One region of the Levilactobacillus muriae genome, then DNA from elsewhere that is predicted to be linked to it. Evidence: predicted binding sites of a transcription regulator. Region 1 holds the regulator's gene; the other holds the start of a gene.
The links. Region 1 encodes Rex, which represses fermentation and respiration genes when NADH is low (regulators of the CRP and FNR family bind a similar motif). Its sites were predicted from a motif close to TTGTGAANTANTTCACAA; they were not measured.

Region 1 (9,408 bases):
TCAAGGCGGGCTAGGCATTGGGGCCACCCGCTTTTTGTGTGCAATGAGCGTTGACAGCGTTTAGGAACTTTTGCCGTTTCATGGTATAGTTAATGCCGGAATTGAAGCGTGATTTGTTAAGCGAACAACCAATCTAGCAAGTGGCACCAACCAAAGCTTAGATAACGAAAAGGTCATTTTAGTTTTGGTTAGGTCCAGACAATTTGATGGTTGCGCGAGACAGCAAAAAAATGGGAATCATAGATATAAGTAAGCGGCCGTTATGGTTGGTTAGTACGAAGAACAGGAAGAGGAGTGAGTCCAACGGAAAAGCGAAATTTAATTTTAGCATTTGAATCAAGTTGTGACGAGACCAGTGTCGCCGTTATCGAGGACGGCCATAAGATTTTGTCTAACATCGTGGCGACCCAGATCAAGAGTCACCAACGGTTTGGTGGGGTCGTTCCCGAAGTTGCCAGTCGGCATCATATTGAAGAGGTAACCCTGTGTATCAAGGATGCCTTGGCCGAGGCTGAAGTGGGGTACACTGACTTGGACGCCGTGGCGGTGACATACGGTCCCGGGCTAGTTGGTGCCCTGTTGATTGGTGTCACGGCTGCCAAAACGGTTGCCTTTGCCCACAACTTACCGTTGATTCCGGTCAACCATATGGCCGGGCACATTTACGCGGCCCGTTACGTGGAACCTATCGAATTTCCAGCATTGGCTTTGCTGGTTTCCGGTGGTCATACTGAATTGGTCTACATGCCAGCTGAGAATCAATTTGAAATTATCGGTGAGACGCGGGATGACGCTGCCGGTGAAGCTTACGACAAGGTTGGCCGGGTCATGGGCGTTAACTATCCAGCCGGGAAGACCGTTGACGAATGGGCACATCAGGGGAAAGATACGTTTAAATTTCCTCGTGCCATGGAAAAGGATGACAACTTTGACTTTAGCTTCAGTGGGTTGAAGAGTGCCTTTATCAACACGACGCATCATGCTGATCAGATCGGTGAAACGCTAAGCAAACAGGATCTCGCCGCTAGTTTCCAGCAAGCCGTTGTGGACGTATTAGCCGAAAAGACCAAGCATGCATTAGCTGACTATCCAGTGCATCAGCTGATCCTAGCTGGTGGGGTTGCCGCCAATCAAGGGCTGCGTGAACGGTTAGAACGTGATTTGCAGAGCAACCCAACGACTCACCTGGTCAAGGCACCGTTGAAGTTATGTGGAGACAACGCTGCCATGATTGGGGCCTTCGCCTATGTGGCCTACCAACATGGCGTCTTCGCAGATGCCACGTTGAACGCCGACCCAAGCCTGGAGTTTGATTGGGCAACAGATTCTGTAAAATAATTATGATAACTAGAGGAGGACGTCCCATGAATCAAGCCGAATTGTTTGCCTATCGCCTGTACCAACAGGGATTGTTAACAACGAGCGCTGAAGTTGCGGCGCCCTTTTTTAATAGTGTGGGTATTCAAGCACAGAACCAACGCGCCGCAGAGCTCAACGTGGCTTTGCAAACGGGAATAAAACGATCGAAACTCCTGACGTTTTATCAGGAACATGGCATTGTACGGTCGTGGGCGCAACGCTGGACAATTCATTTGCTGACGCCCACGGACTTACGGCTAGTCGTGTCCGCGCGTCAAAAGGAACGTTTGCCCAAGGCTTATTTTTTAGGCGCTGAAGCTCACGTGCGCGCGGCGGCCACTGCAATCGATGACTTGCTGCAGCAAGAAGGTCAGCTGACGCGGACAGCATACACCGAATACCTGCAGGCAACCTTTGATTGGTATGTCGATCGCCCACACAACTTTGACTATGCTGTCCTGCAGGTATTGACGGCGCAGGGGCGGTTACAGATGGCACCGGCAGTTATCGGGCAGGACTGGACGTTACTGGCACCGCCAACCCTTGAATTACGGGATCAGCAGACCGCGACGACGGAATTGCTTCGGCGATACCTGCACGGCTTTGGTCCAGCCACAATGGCCGATTTCGTGAAGTGGTCTGGCATTAAGGTCGGCCAGGTTCGGTCGGCCTGGCAAACGGTCTTACCGGAGTTGACACCTGTGACGGTTGACCAGGAGCAGCTCTGGACGATTGCCCCAGTTTCCAGCGGAGAACTTACGGCGATCACGGATCAAGTGGCTCATCTGACCGTGATTGCGGCCAGTTTTAGCTCGCCAATGACGGGGTACCGGAATAAGTCCTGGTTGGCGCCAGAGCAAGTACGCCAACGATTGTGGTCGAAGAACGGGATCCTCCGTGCACCGATTATCGCGAATGGTGCTGTGGTGGGCAAGTGGACGACACGAATCAACCGGCAGCAGATTACCTTTATCGTCGAGAGTTGGGGGCCGTTCGACCGCAATCAGTTGGAGGAAGACTTCGATCGGATAGCACGGTTCCTACAGCTCGACTACGCCGGGTTTATCAAAGCCTGACAGTTGGCTACATGGTCTAAATTAGTGCACCAAAATTAGGCTGTAACGCCGTGAGTAGGACGCCGCCAGCCTTAGAAGCGGGCGGTCAGCTCGCTTTGAACCGCCCAACCCGCGTTTCAAAGTTGCCATTTTCCAAGTTAATCCACTTAGAAAAATGAAAAAAGAGCCTGGGACAAAACCCCAGACTCTTTTTTCGCTCTCCTAAACTATATTGCTGAAACGTGGGCCAGAAGGCAGCTGACTCCGCTATCAGCCTTAATGCTCGCCAGCTAACCGTCTTTTGTCCCACTCTCCCGTGTTTAGATGGTTTAATCGTCAAACGCTTCCAGTTCCAAGCTCTTCTCTGTCCAAGTATCTTCAGTCTCGCTGAGCTGCGTGGTCACGGCCGTAAGTTGTTCCTGAAGGTCGGCGAGCTTGCCGGCGTCGTTAAAGTTTTGTTCCTTACTCATTTCGGTTTCAATAACAGTCTTTTGTTTTTCCAAGTCACTCATTTGATCTTCCAAGGCGGTGACCTGACGACTCAGCTTACGTTTTGCTTTTGCCTGATCTTTCTGTGCCTGGTAGTCAATCTGGGTTTGCTTGGGAACATCGATCGTGGGGTGGGCAGCCTCGGCCTCGGCAGCTTCCTTGGCGGCGTATGCGTCCTGTTCAGCTTTCTTAGACACGTAGTAATCGTAGTTTCCAAGGTAACGTGTAGTGCCCTCAGGACTCAGTTCGACGACTTGAGTTGCCACTTGATTGATGAAATAGCGGTCATGAGAAACGAATAGGATGGTGCCATCGAAGTCATTCAATGCAGTCTCCAAGACTTCTCGGCTGTCGATGTCCAAATGATTGGTAGGTTCATCCAGCATGAGAAAGTTGTCATGTTGCAAGGCTAATCTTGTCAGCAGCAGGCGCGCCCGTTCACCACCACTTAGGCTATGAACACTCTTGTCGACATCGCTACCGGTGAAGAGAAAGCTCCCGAGAATTGAGCGAATATCGCCCTCGGGTGTTGTGGGATGATCATCCCACAGCTCGTGCAGCACGGACTTTTTGTCGTGCAGTGTGGCCTGATCCTGGTCGTAGTAACCGGTATCGACACCGGTACCGAAGATAATTTGTCCCTGAATAGCTGGAATCCGACCGAGGATCGTTTTGAGCAGGGTGGACTTTCCGATACCGTTGGGGCCGACGATGGCGACGGCCTGATGTTTCTTAATGTCTAGGGTAACTGGCGCCGCTAGAATCTCACCGTCGTAACCCACGGCGCCATTGACGACATCCAGCACGACGTTGCCACTCTGGCGTTTCGGTCGAAAACTGAAACGGGCGGCTTTTTCGTCGCCTTCAGGTCGAACCATTTTGTCCATTTTATCCAATTGCTTGCGCCGAGCTTGTGCCCGTTTGGTGGTAGATGCTCGGACGATGTTCTTGTTGACGAAGTCTTCTAGCTTACCGATCTCGGCTTGCTGCTTGTCATATTCTTTCCAAGCTAAACGCAACCGTTCCGCTTTAGCGGCAATGTAGTGTGAATAGTTGCCAGGGTAGTGGTCGAGGCCACCGTGTGCCATATCATAGACGTCGTTGACAACGTGATCGAGGAAGTACCGGTCATGGGAGACGACGAGGATGGCACCAGGGTAACCTTGCAGGTAGCCTTCCAACCAGGTCAATGTTTCGACATCCAAGTGGTTGGTGGGTTCGTCCAAGATCAAGAGGTCGGGCCGTTCCAAAAGTAATTTAGCAAGTGCCAGCTGGGTTCGCTGTCCACCGGAAAGTTCATTAATTGGCTTGTCATAGTAGCTTTCGTCAAATTCGAATCCGTGAAGGACACCACGAATTTCTGCCTGATAGCCGTAACCGTTCTGGTCGCTGAAATCCTGCTGGAGCTGATCGTAGCTTGCTGAAATTTGCGCGAATTGTTCCTGATCAGCGGTCACGGTGGGATCACTCATCTGTTGTTCCAGCTCGTGCATCCGATTTTCCATGGCAATGAGTTTAGCGAAGACGCTGAGCATTTCGTCCCAGACGGTCTTGGTTGAGGCAAGGCCGGCGTTCTGCGCTTGGTAGCCCAAGGTCAGGCCACGCTTAGTCGTAATCTGACCGATATCTGGTGTAGTTTCGCCAGCAATCATTTTTAATAGGGTTGATTTTCCGGCACCGTTGCGGCCGACGAGGGCCACCCGTCCGTGCTCAGGGACGTCCATACTGACATTTTCGAACAGGACGGCGGCACCGAAGCGCCGGGTAACTTGTTGGACTTGTAAAAGAATCACGGTAAGCCAACCTCCTTTAGTGGTTTTGTATGTTAGTTTTTAGAGTTAGGATTGCATTGAAAGATCGCCGTTGTCACGAAGTTGCCAGCTTGCTTGAATTTAAACACCGCCGATAATTTGAGATGAGGTATCGCGGTTTCCGGTAATTGTGGGTGAAATTACCTTAGCAACAAAGGAAGACAGGGAACACTGATACCCACTATTTTAGCATATTCTCGAGAGAGACCGAAATTACGATTTAAATAGTGAAAAAAACTTGCAAATTCTTTCACAAGATGAACGGTTATGCTATAATCTATAAGAAAGTTGATTTCACAATCCAGACAATTATTTAAATATGAGGCTATCGCTTGTGAACGGTAGCCAGTTTCTTTGATTAGGAGGTCTCGTTTTTGACAGAACAAAAAATTCCCCGGGCGACAGCCAAGCGCTTGCCCATCTACTACCGTTACCTGAACATCCTATTAGACGCAGATAAAACCCGGGTGTCTTCGACTGAATTGTCCGAAGCCGTTAAGGTCGATTCCGCAACAATTCGTCGGGACTTCTCGTATTTTGGAGCCCTCGGTAAACGGGGCTATGGTTATGATGTTGAAAGTTTAATCAAGTTTTTTAAGAAAATTTTGAATCAGGACCGCTTAACCAGCGTGGCCCTGATTGGGGTGGGAAATCTGGGCCACGCTTTACTCAACTTCAATTTTCATCAGGACAGTAACGTGCGGATCAGTGCTGCTTTTGACGTGAAGCAAGAGATTGCCAACACGATTCAAAGTGGTGTGCCCATCTATCCAATGACTGATTTACGCACGCAACTGGAAGAACAACAGATTGAAGTGGCCATCTTGACCGTACCATCCCAGGTGGCACAAGAGGTAACCGATGAGGCCGTGTCTGGCGGTGTCAAAGGTATCTTGAACTTCACACCACTGCGGATCACCGTACCGAAGGGCGTTCGCGTGCAAAACGTGGACTTGACCAACGAGCTTCAAACGTTGATTTATTTCCTGGAACACTACAATAATCTAAACTAATGATTGAATCGCAGTCCTCATCTGAGGATTGCGATTTTTTTTGGAACAGGACGTCTAGACCAAATGGCTGACTATTGGAAAATCTGAAATTCGCTAAGCCTCTCAGCCACACAGGATAGCGCGTGGTTGGCGTACTGAATCGAGGAATTTGTTTGTCAAATTCCTTGATTTTTAGAGGGAAAAACCATATATTAGATATTGTTGATTAGCACTTATGTTAGTCAAGTGCTAACAGTGCTAATAAGTAAGTTCATTGGAGGGATTCAAGTGTTAAAACCATTAGGAGACCGCGTCATTTTGGATCAACCAGAAGAAGAAGAAACCACGGTTGGCGGTATTGTGCTCGCAAGTAACGCTCAAGAAAAGCCACAAACGGCAAACGTTGTCGCTGTCGGTGATGGCCGTGTGTTAGACAATGGCGAAAAGGTAGCCCCAACTGTTAAGGTTGGCGACAAGGTATTGTTCGACAAGTATTCCGGTACCGAAGTTAAGTATCAAGACACGACTTACCTTGTTTTACACGAAAAGGACTTAGTCGCAGTCGTTGATTAATCCCGTTTCCACTTAAGAAGACTATCCAAGATAATTCAAAAATTTTAGTATGAGGTGAATTTTTAAAATGGCTAAAGAATTAAAATTTTCTGAAGACGCTCGCAGTAAGATGCTTGCCGGTGTTGATAAGTTAGCTGATACGGTTAAGACAACCCTTGGACCTAAGGGACGTAACGTGGTTCTGGAACAAAGCTACGGCAACCCAACCATCACGAATGATGGGGTAACGATTGCTAAGTCCATCGAACTCGAAGATCACTTCGAAAACATGGGTGCTAAGTTGGTTTCTGAAGTTGCTTCTAAGACCAACGATATCGCTGGTGATGGGACGACCACTGCCACTGTTTTGACGCAAGCTATCGTTAACGAAGGTATGAAGAACGTCACTGCTGGTGCTAACCCTGTTGGTATCCGTCGTGGGATCGAAAAAGCTACGAAGGCTGCCGTTGATGGGTTACACAAGATGTCCCATGACGTTAAGACTAAGGAAGATATCGCGCAAATCGCTTCTATTTCATCAGCTAGCCCAGAAACTGGGAAGCTAATTGCTGACGCTATGGAAAAGGTTGGTAACGATGGGGTCATCACGATTGAAGAATCCCGTGGTGTTGATACCAGCTTAGACGTTGTTGAAGGGATGCAATTCGACCGTGGGTACATGTCACAATACATGGTTACCGACAACGACAAGATGGAAGCAAACTTGGACAATCCTTACATCTTAATCACTGACAAGAAGATCGCTAACATTCAGGATATTTTGCCATTACTGCAATCAGTTGTTGAACAAAGCCGTTCACTCTTGATCATTGCCGATGACATCACTGGTGAAGCCTTACCTACCTTGGTCTTGAACAAGATGCGTGGGACCTTTAACGTTGTTGCTGTCAAGGCTCCTGGCTTTGGTGATCGTCGTAAGGCGACCTTGCAAGATGTTGCCGTTTTGACTGGTGGGACTGTCATCACCGATGACTTGGGCCTTAACCTGAAGGACACGACTATCGATCAATTGGGTCAAGCACAAAAGGTCAACGTTACCAAGGATAACACCACGGTCGTTGAAGGTGCTGGTGCCAAGGATCAAATCGCTGCCCGGGTTGCTGAAATCAAGGGCCAAATCGAAGAAACGACTTCTGACTTCGACCGTGATAAGTTGAAGGAACGTCTGGCTAAGTTAGCCGGTGGGGTTGCCGTTGTTCGTGTCGGTGCCGCAACTGAAACTGAATTAAAGGAACGTAAATACCGCATTGAAGATGCTTTGAACGCAACGCGTGCCGCTGTTGAAGAAGGCTTCGTTGCTGGTGGTGGGACTGCTTTGATCAATGTGATCAAGGATGTTGCTGCTGTTGAAGCAGAAGGCGATGAATTGACCGGGGTTAACATCGTTCTCCGTGCATTGGAAGAACCCGTTCGTCAAATCGCTGAAAATGCTGGTGTTGAAGGCTCCGTTGTTGTTGAACACCTGAAGGGTGAAAAGGAAGGCATTGGTTACAACGCCGCCGATAATAACTACGAAGACATGGTTAAGGCCGGGATCACCGACCCAACCAAGGTTACCCGTTCTGCTCTGCAAAACGCTGCATCCGTTTCTGCGCTGTTGTTAACGACTGAAGCCGTTGTGGCTGACAAGCCAGATGACAACCCAGCACCTGCAGCTCCTGCTAACCCAGGTATGGGCGGCATGATGTAAAACTTAATCACTAGCTCGCTAGTGTGAAATGAAGAAGCCAACCGGCGATTGTCGGTTGGCTTCTTTGCGCTATGTTAGGTTAGTCAGTTAGACGGTGAGCTTACTGGCTTTTGTTAGGTCAGCAAGAGTTGTTGTCGGTGGTGTGAAGGGCTGAAGCTCACCGATTGCCACAAGATTACCAACCTTGTCGATGAAGGTTTCAATGTCATCATCGGGGGCCACACCGTGGAAATCGCCGAAACCGTATTGCCACCATTTCAGAGCAATCAATCGGTCAATCGTTGCGGTGGAAAAGCGGAATTTTAAAATACGAGCGGGCGCGCCCCCCACTACAGCGTACGGGGGCACATCTTTGGTGACAACGGCACCGCCAGCAATCACTGCACCATCACCAATCGTGACACCGGTGGGCGCAAATAGAACGTCCTGACCGATCCAGACGTCATTCCCAATGATAAGTGGACGACCATTGGGAATGGGGTTTGGCCTGCAATCAAATGTGTTGTGGGTATCAGCCAGATAGTCATTGAAGGCATCAACCCAGTAACCATAAGTCAGCATGGACGTGGTGAATCTCTCTGTGGGATGGCTGCCCTGCATCCGAGCGACGTTGTGGGCAATGGAAGAGTAGCGACCGACAATGGTGTTCACGGGAAGATCACTGTTGGCAGAACTGAAGGCGCCCATACTAAAGAGGTGGTTACCCTTCAGAAAGATACTGTAAGTTTCAGCTTGTAGTGCTACTGGAACTTGAAGAAAATCGTCGGGGTGAAGACGTGGACCATTGCTTTTTCGAGCTACTGTATAGATATGATGGGTGGCAAGAAGATCGGCAATCGCCGGGGTGAAGGGGATTACCTTTCGACGATGTGACTGAGAGGCCACTAAATTGTCTTGAAAAAAGGTAACGCCGTTGATTAGGGTAGACATGACTGCACTTCCTTTGTACGCATCATACTATAAATCCCCTAAAAGGTGATAAGCTTGTGAGAGGATGAGTTTGTTTAGCTAATTAATATATTTATCATTAACAGGTGTTCAGTCGCAATAGGGGTTGACGGCCGTAACTAAAAGTGGCCGGATCCTTAGCCGTATCCGGGATCGGCAAATACTCACAAATTTTTGTGAAAACGCTGAATAGTAAATGAAGCGCTTTCTTATGCCGTGGGGCAACAAAGTTTAAAGAGTAGGCAAATTTCATGACCACATCATTTGCAGTTTTCTTAGTTGCTAAGCTGAACAAGAGTGGTATTGTGGAGCTAGTTGTAGTAGAATTACGTTTGCGTTTGAAATTGAAACGATTATAGAGACTTTAAAAAGCGGGTGTAGACCCGTTTTCATTATTTATGGAGATAAGGGGTAAGTAGTCATGTGGCGTTATTTAAAGCGGGTTTTAATTGGTAAACCCCTAAAGACCATGGATGAAGGCGGTCAGGCGT
Region 2 (9,408 bases), on a different contig from region 1:
CTGCTGAAATTATCTACTTCAGCAAAACCTACCGCAACCTTTAATTTCTATTTATAAGGGAAAATCATCCTTCAAGCCGGTTGCAATCTCATCTGGCGTATTCGCCGTAAAGCTGTCTTGAATCGTGAAGTCCCCAGCTTCCGCCCACTTCTGCATGAATGGCAAGCTCTCGTTTACACGGCTGCTAGCGCTTGTCACAAACGGAATTACCGTCTTACCAGCCAGTTGGGTGGTCGTCAGAAAGTTCTGAATAATCCGTGGTGGCTGATGGTACCAGGTTGGGAAACCCAGATAAAGCGTCTCAATCTGACTCACATCGACGGGGTCAAAATCAGGTAATTTACGCTGCTCATTTTCGGCGTCGGTCCGCGCGACTAACTGCTGGAAGCCTGTCGTGGGATACGGATCAGTAGCTTTCAACCGAAACGGGGTTAGCTGCAGGTACCGTCCCACGGTCTCGGCGGCCGTCTGCGTTCGTCCTGATACAGAGAAATACACAACTGCTGTTTTTATTTGTGGCATAATGATTCCTCCTCAGATTAAGTTGACACCCTAAGCATAACGCTGTTCACTGACTAACGGTAATGATTATTCCTATATTATAGTAGAAACGTGTTTATTTGAACGCGAATCTTCGGCATGTTGATCCTTAGCCTTCCTTTAGGCATGACAAAAACAGCCACCCCATTCAGAGTGACTGTTCCCGGTTAATCCTTATTTCTCGACATTCTTACCGTCGTATTCGTCGATCATGATTTGCTTCAATTCAGAAACTAATGGTTCCTTTGGGTTAGCAGTCGTGCATTGATCACCGAAAGCCAATTCTGCTAAGTGATCCACGACCTTATCGAAGTGGGCCTTGTCCACACCATTAGCCTTCAAGCTCAAGGTAACGCCAACTGAGTGAGCCAAGTCGATAACCTTCTTGACTAAGGCTTCCTTCAGTTCTTCCTTGGTGTTTCCTGGCAAGCCCAGGTAACGCGCAATTTGGGCGTAATCTTCATCGGCACGGAAGTATTCGTACTTCGGCCACATAGCTAGCTTCGTTGGTTCCTTGAAGTTGTAGCGAATAACGTGTGGCAAGGTGATGGCAATAGCCAAACCATGGGGTAAGCCGAATTCCCCACCTAACTTGTGGGCAATCGAGTGGTCAACACCGAGGAAGGCGTTAGCAAAAGCCATTCCGGCAAGTGTCGACGCGTTATGCATTTCTTCACGGGCCGTCACATCACCATTGTAGGAGTTGGTCAGATTATCCATGACTAACTTGATAGCTTGCAGTGACCATGGCCGCGTGTAATCAGAAGCCATTGCGGAAACGTAGGATTCAATAGCGTGCGTTAACACGTCCAGTCCAGAGTATGCCACCGTCTTCTTTGGAACCGTTTGGATAAATTGTGAATCCACGATCGCTACATCAGGCGTCAATGCGTAATCAGCCAGTGGGTATTTCACGTGCGTTTTGGAATCAGTGATGACGGAGAATGGCGTCACTTCTGAACCAGTCCCAGAGGTCGTTGGAATTGCCACGAACTGCGCCTTGTGTGGCTTGTGGAACTTATAAGTCCGCTTCCGAATGTCCAAGAACTTCTGCTTAGCACCGAAGAAACTCGCATTAGGATCTTCGTAGAATAACCACATATTTTTAGCGGCATCGATTGGCGATCCACCACCTAAGGCGATGATCGTATCTGGCTTAAATGTCCGCATCTGAGCGACCCCACGTTCAACCGTGTCCGTCGTTGGATCTGGTTCGACGTCGGAGAACAGGGAGTATTCGATACCACCTGGTTGGCGCTTCAGTTCGTTTAAGACGGTATCAATATAACCCAGTTCAACCATCGATGGGCTAGTTACCAGGAAGACCCGCTTGATGCCAGGCATATCGTCGAGGTAACGGACAGACGTCTTTTCAAAGTAAACTCGAGGTAATTTAATCCACTGCATATTATTTCGCCGCTTTGCAATCGTTTTGATGTTCAACAGGTCAAACGAGGAAACGTTATGGGATACGGAGTTCTTACCCCATGACCCGGTTCCCAATGTCAATGAAGGAATCATTTCGTTGTAGAGGTTCCCAATACCACCGATAGCGGATGGTGTATTGACCAGCACCCGGCTAGCCTTCATCTTAATTCCAAATTCAGTAGCCAAGTCGTCATCCATTGTGTGAATGCCGGCCGTATGACCTAAACCACCGAAATGGAGAAGTTCATCACAAAGTCTGAACGCATCTTCATGATTTTTAGCTTTGTAAACAGAAAGTACTGGGGACAATTTTTCTTGTGAAAGTGGGAACTTAGGGCCAACACCCTTTAATTCAGCAGCCAGGACCTTTGCCGTAGATGGAATCTTGATCCCGGCAATCTCAGCAATCTTCTGTGCGGACATCCCTGCGATAGGACCTTTGACCCCACCCTCTGGCCGGAACATAGCGTCGGCTAAAGCTTTTTCGTCACCCTTCTTAATGAAGAAGACGCCACGATCTTCCATTTCCTTCTTAACAGTGTCATAGATTTCTTGATCAATAACGGCACTGTTTTCAGAAGCACAGACCATCCCGTTATCAAACGTCTTGGAAAGGACGATGTCGTACACGGAACGCTTGATGTTCGCCGTCTTTTCGATGTAAGCTGGACCATTACCGGGACCAACCCCTAAGGCTGGCTTCCCAGTTGAGTAAGCGGCCTTAACCATGCCCGGGCCACCGGTAGCCAAGACACTGGCAACCATCGGGTGGTTCATCAAGGCCGTCGTTGCTTCCAGACTAGGCTTGTCGATCCACTGAATGACACCCTCGGGCGCACCAGCAGCGATCGCAGCGTCGCGGACAACTTTAGCTGCCATCACGGAAGATTTCTGTGCTTGTGGGTGGAAGGCAAAGATGATTGGGTTCCGCGTCTTAACGGCAATCAATGACTTGAACATGGCCGTTGAAGTTGGGTTAGTCACAGGTGTTACCCCAGCTAAGATCCCCAGTGGTTCAGCAACCGTAATCAGTTGGCGTTCACGGTCATCCTTGATAATACCGACCGTCTTGTCGTTCTTGATGGAGTGCCAGATTTCTTCAGTCGCAAACATATTCTTAACGGCCTTGTCTTCCATCACACCACGGCCGGTTTCTTCAAAGGCCGCCTTGGCTAATTCCATATGATGGTCCAAACCAGCAATCGCCATTTGGTGAACGATGTGGTCAACCTTTTCTTGGGTAAAATCATCCATAGCGCACAGGGCGTCGTGGGCTTTAGCCGTCAACCGGTCGACCATTTGGTCAACGGTTTCCGTATTTTCTTCTTTTTTTACTTTTGGATTTTCTTTCACGTCTTTTAACATTGTTATGCCTCCATTTGAAAACATCTTGTTAAGTTCTTCACGAGTTAAATCATATCACCTTTTTCAAATTCCGCAAGAGGTTTATGTTAAAAAAATCACAACTAATTGGACTGACAAACAAACCCGCCGTCAGCAAGGCTTACAGCGATAAAGAATGTAAGCGCATACATATAATTAAAAACTTTTTCAGAAATTTTTTAGATGTATTTTAAATCACAACCAGCCATTTTTCTTTCATAACCCTATCGACTGTGACCCTAAATCCTTGCGTTTGCCAAGTTTTTTCCGCCAACTGGGCAGTTTCCATACCGGTGGTGCACCGATTATGCTACAGTTAAGACATGAAAAATCTGCAGCTCGACCACTTGGCACGGTGAAAGCGTGTCACGCCAGCCGGTTGCGATCCGTAAATAAATTCGAAAGCGTGATTTCTATGCGACCTTTTGCTTTCTGGCGTGACGCGAACAGCCACTTCTTCCACCACTGGGGGAGTTACGTGACGCTGGTCTTTCTGACCAACCTGGTCGTCAGCTATATTGCAGTGCCGATCTTCACCTGGTTGACCGCTGCTCTGATGCGCTGGCAGCACGTTCCCTACATTTCCTATACCAATATCGGATCCCTACTAATTCACCACCCGCTAGCCATTCTGGGATTGATCGTCATTTTACTGGCCATTATCACCTTGATCTATTGGCAATTTGCCTACCTACTCTTGGGAATTACCAATATCCGCCACGGGCGGCCCCAAACCATGCTGGGCGTCTTGGGTGACACTATTCGCAGTATTGCCGGCGCATCGCCTAGTACGTTTCTCTTCTTTATTGGCTACTTCATTGTAATCATGCCCTTTGGGAGTGAACTCTTCACTACGCCATTACTGAACAAAGCCAAGATTCCAGCATTCATCATCAGCTACCTCATGGACAACACCTTTTTTGCGATACTGCTGGGGATCTTCTACGTGGGCGCCGCCTACCTAGGGATTCGTTTGATCGCTGTCCTCCCCCTGATGATGATTGACCACTATCACAGTCGTTATGCTATTCGTCTAAGTTGGCAACGCACCCGTGGCCATTTCTGGAACTACTTTCTCAAAATCATTGTGACCCTGATCATCGTCAGCGTCACCGTCGCCATCATCTACGGCACACTCTACCTAGGCCAAGTTCTCTTCGATAAGACCGGGATTGCCTTGATCACTGCCACCATAAATCTCTTTTTAATGGAGGTCATTACGGAGTTCATCGTCTGCTACGCCACCGTGGTCTTCATGATGGTGATTCTCAGCAGTCACGATACCCATCAACCCTCACCATCCGTCCTGTTTAGCTTCCGCGAACCCGCCAAGACACGGCTACGAACCCGCCTATTGATCATCAGTGGTTTAACGATCATTAGCGCCGCGCTAGTTGGCTTCAACTTGATCTATCTAAACGGACTGGCCATGAGTAAACCCCTGACGATTGCTCACCGAGGCGTCGACAACGGTAACGGCGTTCAGAATACGATTCCGGCCATGGTTAAGACTAGTAAGGAACGACCAGACTACGTTGAAATGGATATTCGGATGACGAAGGATCACCAGTTTGTCGTTATGCACGACGCCAACCTGAAAAATCTGGCTGGTTTAAACCGTAAAGTCTCATCCATGACTCTCAAACAGTTGACTGCTGTCACAATCACTGAGAACGGCTATCAGGCCAAGATTCCGAGCTTCAACAACTACCTCAACACGGCGATTAAGCACCATCAAAAATTGCTAATTGAAATTAAAACGGGGGGCGCCGATACCAAGGACTTGCCCGAACGATTCTACCGCCAATTTGGTGACCGTATTCTCACCAATCATGAACAGGTTCATACGTTGAGCTATACCATTATGAACCGGCTGAAGAAGGAACATCCTGCCCTCTTCGTCAGCTATATCATGCCGTATAACCTCACCTTCCCCCAGACACGGGCCAACGCCTACACCATGGAGGAAACGACGCTCAACGACTCCTTCATTGAGCAGGCCGATCAACAACATAAGAAAGTCTACGCTTGGGATATTGATGATATTACCAGTATGGATCAAATGATGTTTATCGGGGTTAATGGCGTCATCACCAACAATCTTCACTTGATTCAACAGGAAATTAAGGACAACACAGATCGTCCAAGCTATGCCAACCTTTTGTTAACGTTTATGAACGATTTAACGTTGGAGACACAGACACAGTAGGATTTGAGAATAACCCCGTGGCGGAAATAAGAGGCCCCTGCTACTTTCAAGTTTTGAAAGTAGCAGGGGCCTCTTATTTAAAATTGCAATTAGGTTCTTCACAGCTAATACACCACAAAGAGACACTATACCTATTTACTTTTTTCGATCTTCCGGAGCGGACGCTTAATCAAGTGCAGCAGCTTTTCTGACTGCAAACGCGCCACCACGGCATCAACTGCAACCTGCATCAACTTTTCGTTTAAGTCCTTGGCAGCTGGCTGAACCTGCTCCTCACCTAAATGGTGCAAACGATCTTCCAGTTGGCCAATAAAGTTGTCATAAGCTTGCTTGGGGTAGTCTCCGGCCGTGATCTGGTCAATCCCGGAGCGCACCGTATCTGTTTGGAACATGGGCTTGAGCAGGCTGATCATCAGGATATCCGTCAACTGCATCGTCTGATACTTCTTCTTGACGGGTGCTAAGATCACGTGATGCTTCACGTAATTGTTAATCATCGCCGGTGTGATAGTATCGATACCCAACGGCCCCAGAATATCGTTGATCAAGGCGGTCACCTGGTCCATGTAGAGGTCAAACTTTGGTAAATCATCCCATCGTGGCAACTTTGCCTTGTGCATCTGGTTCTCCCAACGGGTATATTGATTATAATCAGCCATATTTCTTCCCTGCCCTTCCATTTCTTGCTTTCATTATAACATATTACCTAGTTTTAATGACTAGATATAACTAGATTAAATTATTTCAACTGGCGTTAGAACGAAACAAGGCCAGCTTCACATCAGATTGCACAGCACTTGCCCACCATAGCCTAATCAAAATTGCAGTTAGCCTATTTGATTAGGCTAACTGCAAATTTTAAATCTCTTAGACTTTATCGCCACCGAATCCGGCTCAGTATGCGTTTACCCAAGCCCTCTTGAACCACAATGAAGACTGGGTACACGCTGATCATCAGCGGTAAGTAGATCAACGCAAGTTTCCAGTTGAGGAGACTGACCAACGAGAATATCGGGCCAAACAACAAGAAGACTGCGGCGAAGAGTCCCGCCATAAGAATAATCAAGCCAATTTTGAACCGATTCAACGGCCGGGCGACCATGATCAAGGCGTTTAAGCTGATCAACCCCGTCATCAAGACACTCAGCGTGGAGGTCGTGGCGAAACTCAGACCAAACTGCGTTCCTAACGCCAGAATGACGAGAATATAACCCACGACACAGACTGCAGCCGGTGCAGCAATCTCCATAACTTGCTTCATAAAACGGCCAGCAATCCGGGCGTAGTTCGGCTGTAGAGCCAGGAAGAACGTTGGAATCCCGACCATCAACGATGAGATCGGTGTTAATTGAATCGGTTCAAACGGATAACTCCGGCTCATGAAGATAAAAATCAGCGTGAGCACCACGGAATACATGGTCTTGATCAGGTAGAGCGAGGCCACCCGCTCGATGTTATTGATGACTCGGCGTCCTTCATTCAGGACGTTGATCATCGCATCAAAATTGGAGTCGACCAGCACGAAATCCGCCAGACTCTTCGTTGCCTCACTTCCCGAGGCCATCGCAATACTACAATCGGACTGGCGCAGTGCCAATAGGTCGTTAACACCATCTCCAGTCATGGCCACGGTATGCCCAGCCGTTTGATAGGCCTTGATCAACCCCTGTTTCTGTTGCGGGGTGACCCGACCGAAGACGTTATAGTCGGCAACCAACCGGTCATAGTTGGGCGCTTCCCCAACCTGACTCATATCAACTAACTGATCGGCGCCGGCAATTCCAGCTCGACCAGCAATACTAGCGACCGTCACCGGGTTATCTCCAGAGATCACCTTCAACGCCACATCTTGATTGGCGAAAAAGCTAAAGGTATCCTTGGCTCGCGGCCGCAATTCATCGGTAATCAGAATCAGCCCGATTGCTTCCGGTGCGGTGGGCTTTGGCGCCGTTAACGCCCCAACCTTGGCCAATAACAGGACCCGATAACCTTGTGCAGCGAGTGCTTGAATCCGCTGCTTCACATCAGCTGGTACCGTTTCAAAAATAAATTCCGGGGCACCCATGACATAAGCACCAGTGGCTAGTTGCGCACCACTCCATTTACGTCCAGACGAAAATGGTAAGACCTCCGGCGAAGTGACGGTTGGCGTTCCCAGGGCATTCTTAATCGCCGTCGCCGTTTCGTTATCATCACCCGTTGCGGCAACGAGTTGCGCCAATATCTCACCCAGTTCATCCGTTGACTGATTTCCAACGGCTTCGACCTTTTCCAATTCCAATTGACCATTAGTGATAGTGCCCGTCTTATCCAAACACAAGACGTCAACGCGAGCCAACGCCTCAATAGCGGGTAATTCTCGAACTAGCACGTGCCGGCGCCCCAGGGTAAAGGCCCCCGCAGCCAAAGCAACTGACGTCAACAGGACTAACCCTTCTGGAATCATCCCAACCATCGAAGCAACCGTCCCCAGAATGGCACGGTTTTGGTCCTGTCCCCGCATCAACGCGGAAATAAATAACCCGGCTCCCAGCGGAATAATGGCAAAGGTCAACACCTTAATAATCCGATTAATAATAATCAGCAGCTGGCTGGCAGAACGACGCTTTTGCTTAGCGGAGTGAGCCAGTTGCTTGACGAAGCTCCCACTTCCAACCTTGGTTGCTTGCACGACGGCTTTCCCACCAAGAATGACACTCCCAGAGACCAGCTGATCATTTGTATTCTTAATGATTGGCGTGGATTCCCCGGTAATCTGGGATTCATCAACCTCAATGCCGGCCGTTTCACGGACTAACCCGTCAACCGGAAGCTGATCTCCGCGACCAATCGCGAGTAAGTCATCCTGGACGATCTTATCCTGATGCATGGCCGTGAGCTCGCCATCTCGCAAGACACTGATTTGGGCTTCCGAAAGTAGGGCTAGTTTATCCACCTGCCGCTTTGAGCGAACTTCTTGGAAAATTCCAATCCCAGTATTAAAAATAACCACACCTAAAAACAGTAAATTTTTATAGCTACCCGTAAACAGAACGAGGCCGCCCAACAGAATATTGATTAAGTTAAATAGGGTCAATAAATTATCCCTAAATATTTGTTTTACACTCCGCGTTAACGGTGGTAATGGGTCATTCTTTAACCCCTCTGCCACCCGTTGTTTCACTTCGGCCGCAGTTAAACCTTGGTCGAGTGGTGGCAGGTAACGTTCCGTCATTTAGACGTCCTCCTTTACCGATTCATTACCCATATTGTACTCGATAATGCGCTTTCATACCGACTAATCTGTTGCTTTTTTCGGATTCTTAAGCGAATCGCTAGCTGTTAACAGGAACCGTCAAGAGTGGTTAAATGGAGATGAACCCAATTATACGAGGGAGGAATTACCATGAATCATAAATCATCGGCAGTTATTTTATTTATCCTCTACATTATTTTACTCGGTTGTATGCTGGCCCATCAAGAGATGTTGGCTATGTGGCTAATGACGTTCGGCATGTTGACGGAGGCAGCCATTAACCTCTACGACCAATTCAAGACGAAAAAGTAAGCGTTGCCAATGACACTAAATTGGCTTAACATATTATTTATAACCGTATTTAGACGTTGTCTTCCGAATCGGACCGTTTTAGAGGCGGCCTTTATCGGCTCAGCCAGCGCACTTAATGCTAAGGAGGAAAAATAATGACACTTACCAACATTGCAGATACCATCAAACTCGCCGATGGCCATGAAATCCCCGGCTTTGGTTTCGGTACCTACCTCATCAGCGACCAAGCAAGCATGGATACCACCATCAAGACCGCGTGGGATGATGGCTATCGGTTGTTTGACACGGCGATGCTTTACCG

Region 2: adhE (bifunctional acetaldehyde-CoA/alcohol dehydrogenase) is a predicted target of Rex. The motif match lies at 3,417-3,434, and genes of this name have one in related genera.

What each region holds. Positions count from the first base shown of each region.
Region 1 is NZ_BAAFRU010000005.1:76,557-85,964, forward strand. Features, by position in the region: gene tsaD (tRNA (adenosine(37)-N6)-threonylcarbamoyltransferase complex transferase subunit TsaD) at 295-1,338, shown strand; gene ACKTSF_RS04645 (winged helix DNA-binding domain-containing protein) at 1,365-2,435, shown strand; gene ACKTSF_RS04650 (ABC-F family ATP-binding cassette domain-containing protein) at 2,744-4,696, opposite strand; gene ACKTSF_RS04655 (redox-sensing transcriptional repressor Rex) at 5,089-5,727, shown strand; gene groES (co-chaperone GroES) at 5,995-6,279, shown strand; gene groL (chaperonin GroEL) at 6,347-7,969, shown strand; gene ACKTSF_RS04670 (CatB-related O-acetyltransferase) at 8,057-8,899, opposite strand; gene ACKTSF_RS04675 (APC family permease) at 9,339-9,408, shown strand, end outside.
Region 2 is NZ_BAAFRU010000012.1:39,997-49,404, forward strand. Features, by position in the region: gene ACKTSF_RS09765 (flavodoxin) at 52-522, opposite strand; gene adhE (bifunctional acetaldehyde-CoA/alcohol dehydrogenase) at 715-3,333, opposite strand; gene ACKTSF_RS09775 (glycerophosphoryl diester phosphodiesterase membrane domain-containing protein) at 3,767-5,560, shown strand; gene ACKTSF_RS09780 (DUF1836 domain-containing protein) at 5,692-6,219, opposite strand; gene ACKTSF_RS09785 (cation-translocating P-type ATPase) at 6,435-8,774, opposite strand; gene ACKTSF_RS09790 (hypothetical protein) at 8,946-9,107, shown strand; gene ACKTSF_RS09795 (aldo/keto reductase) at 9,242-9,408, shown strand, end outside.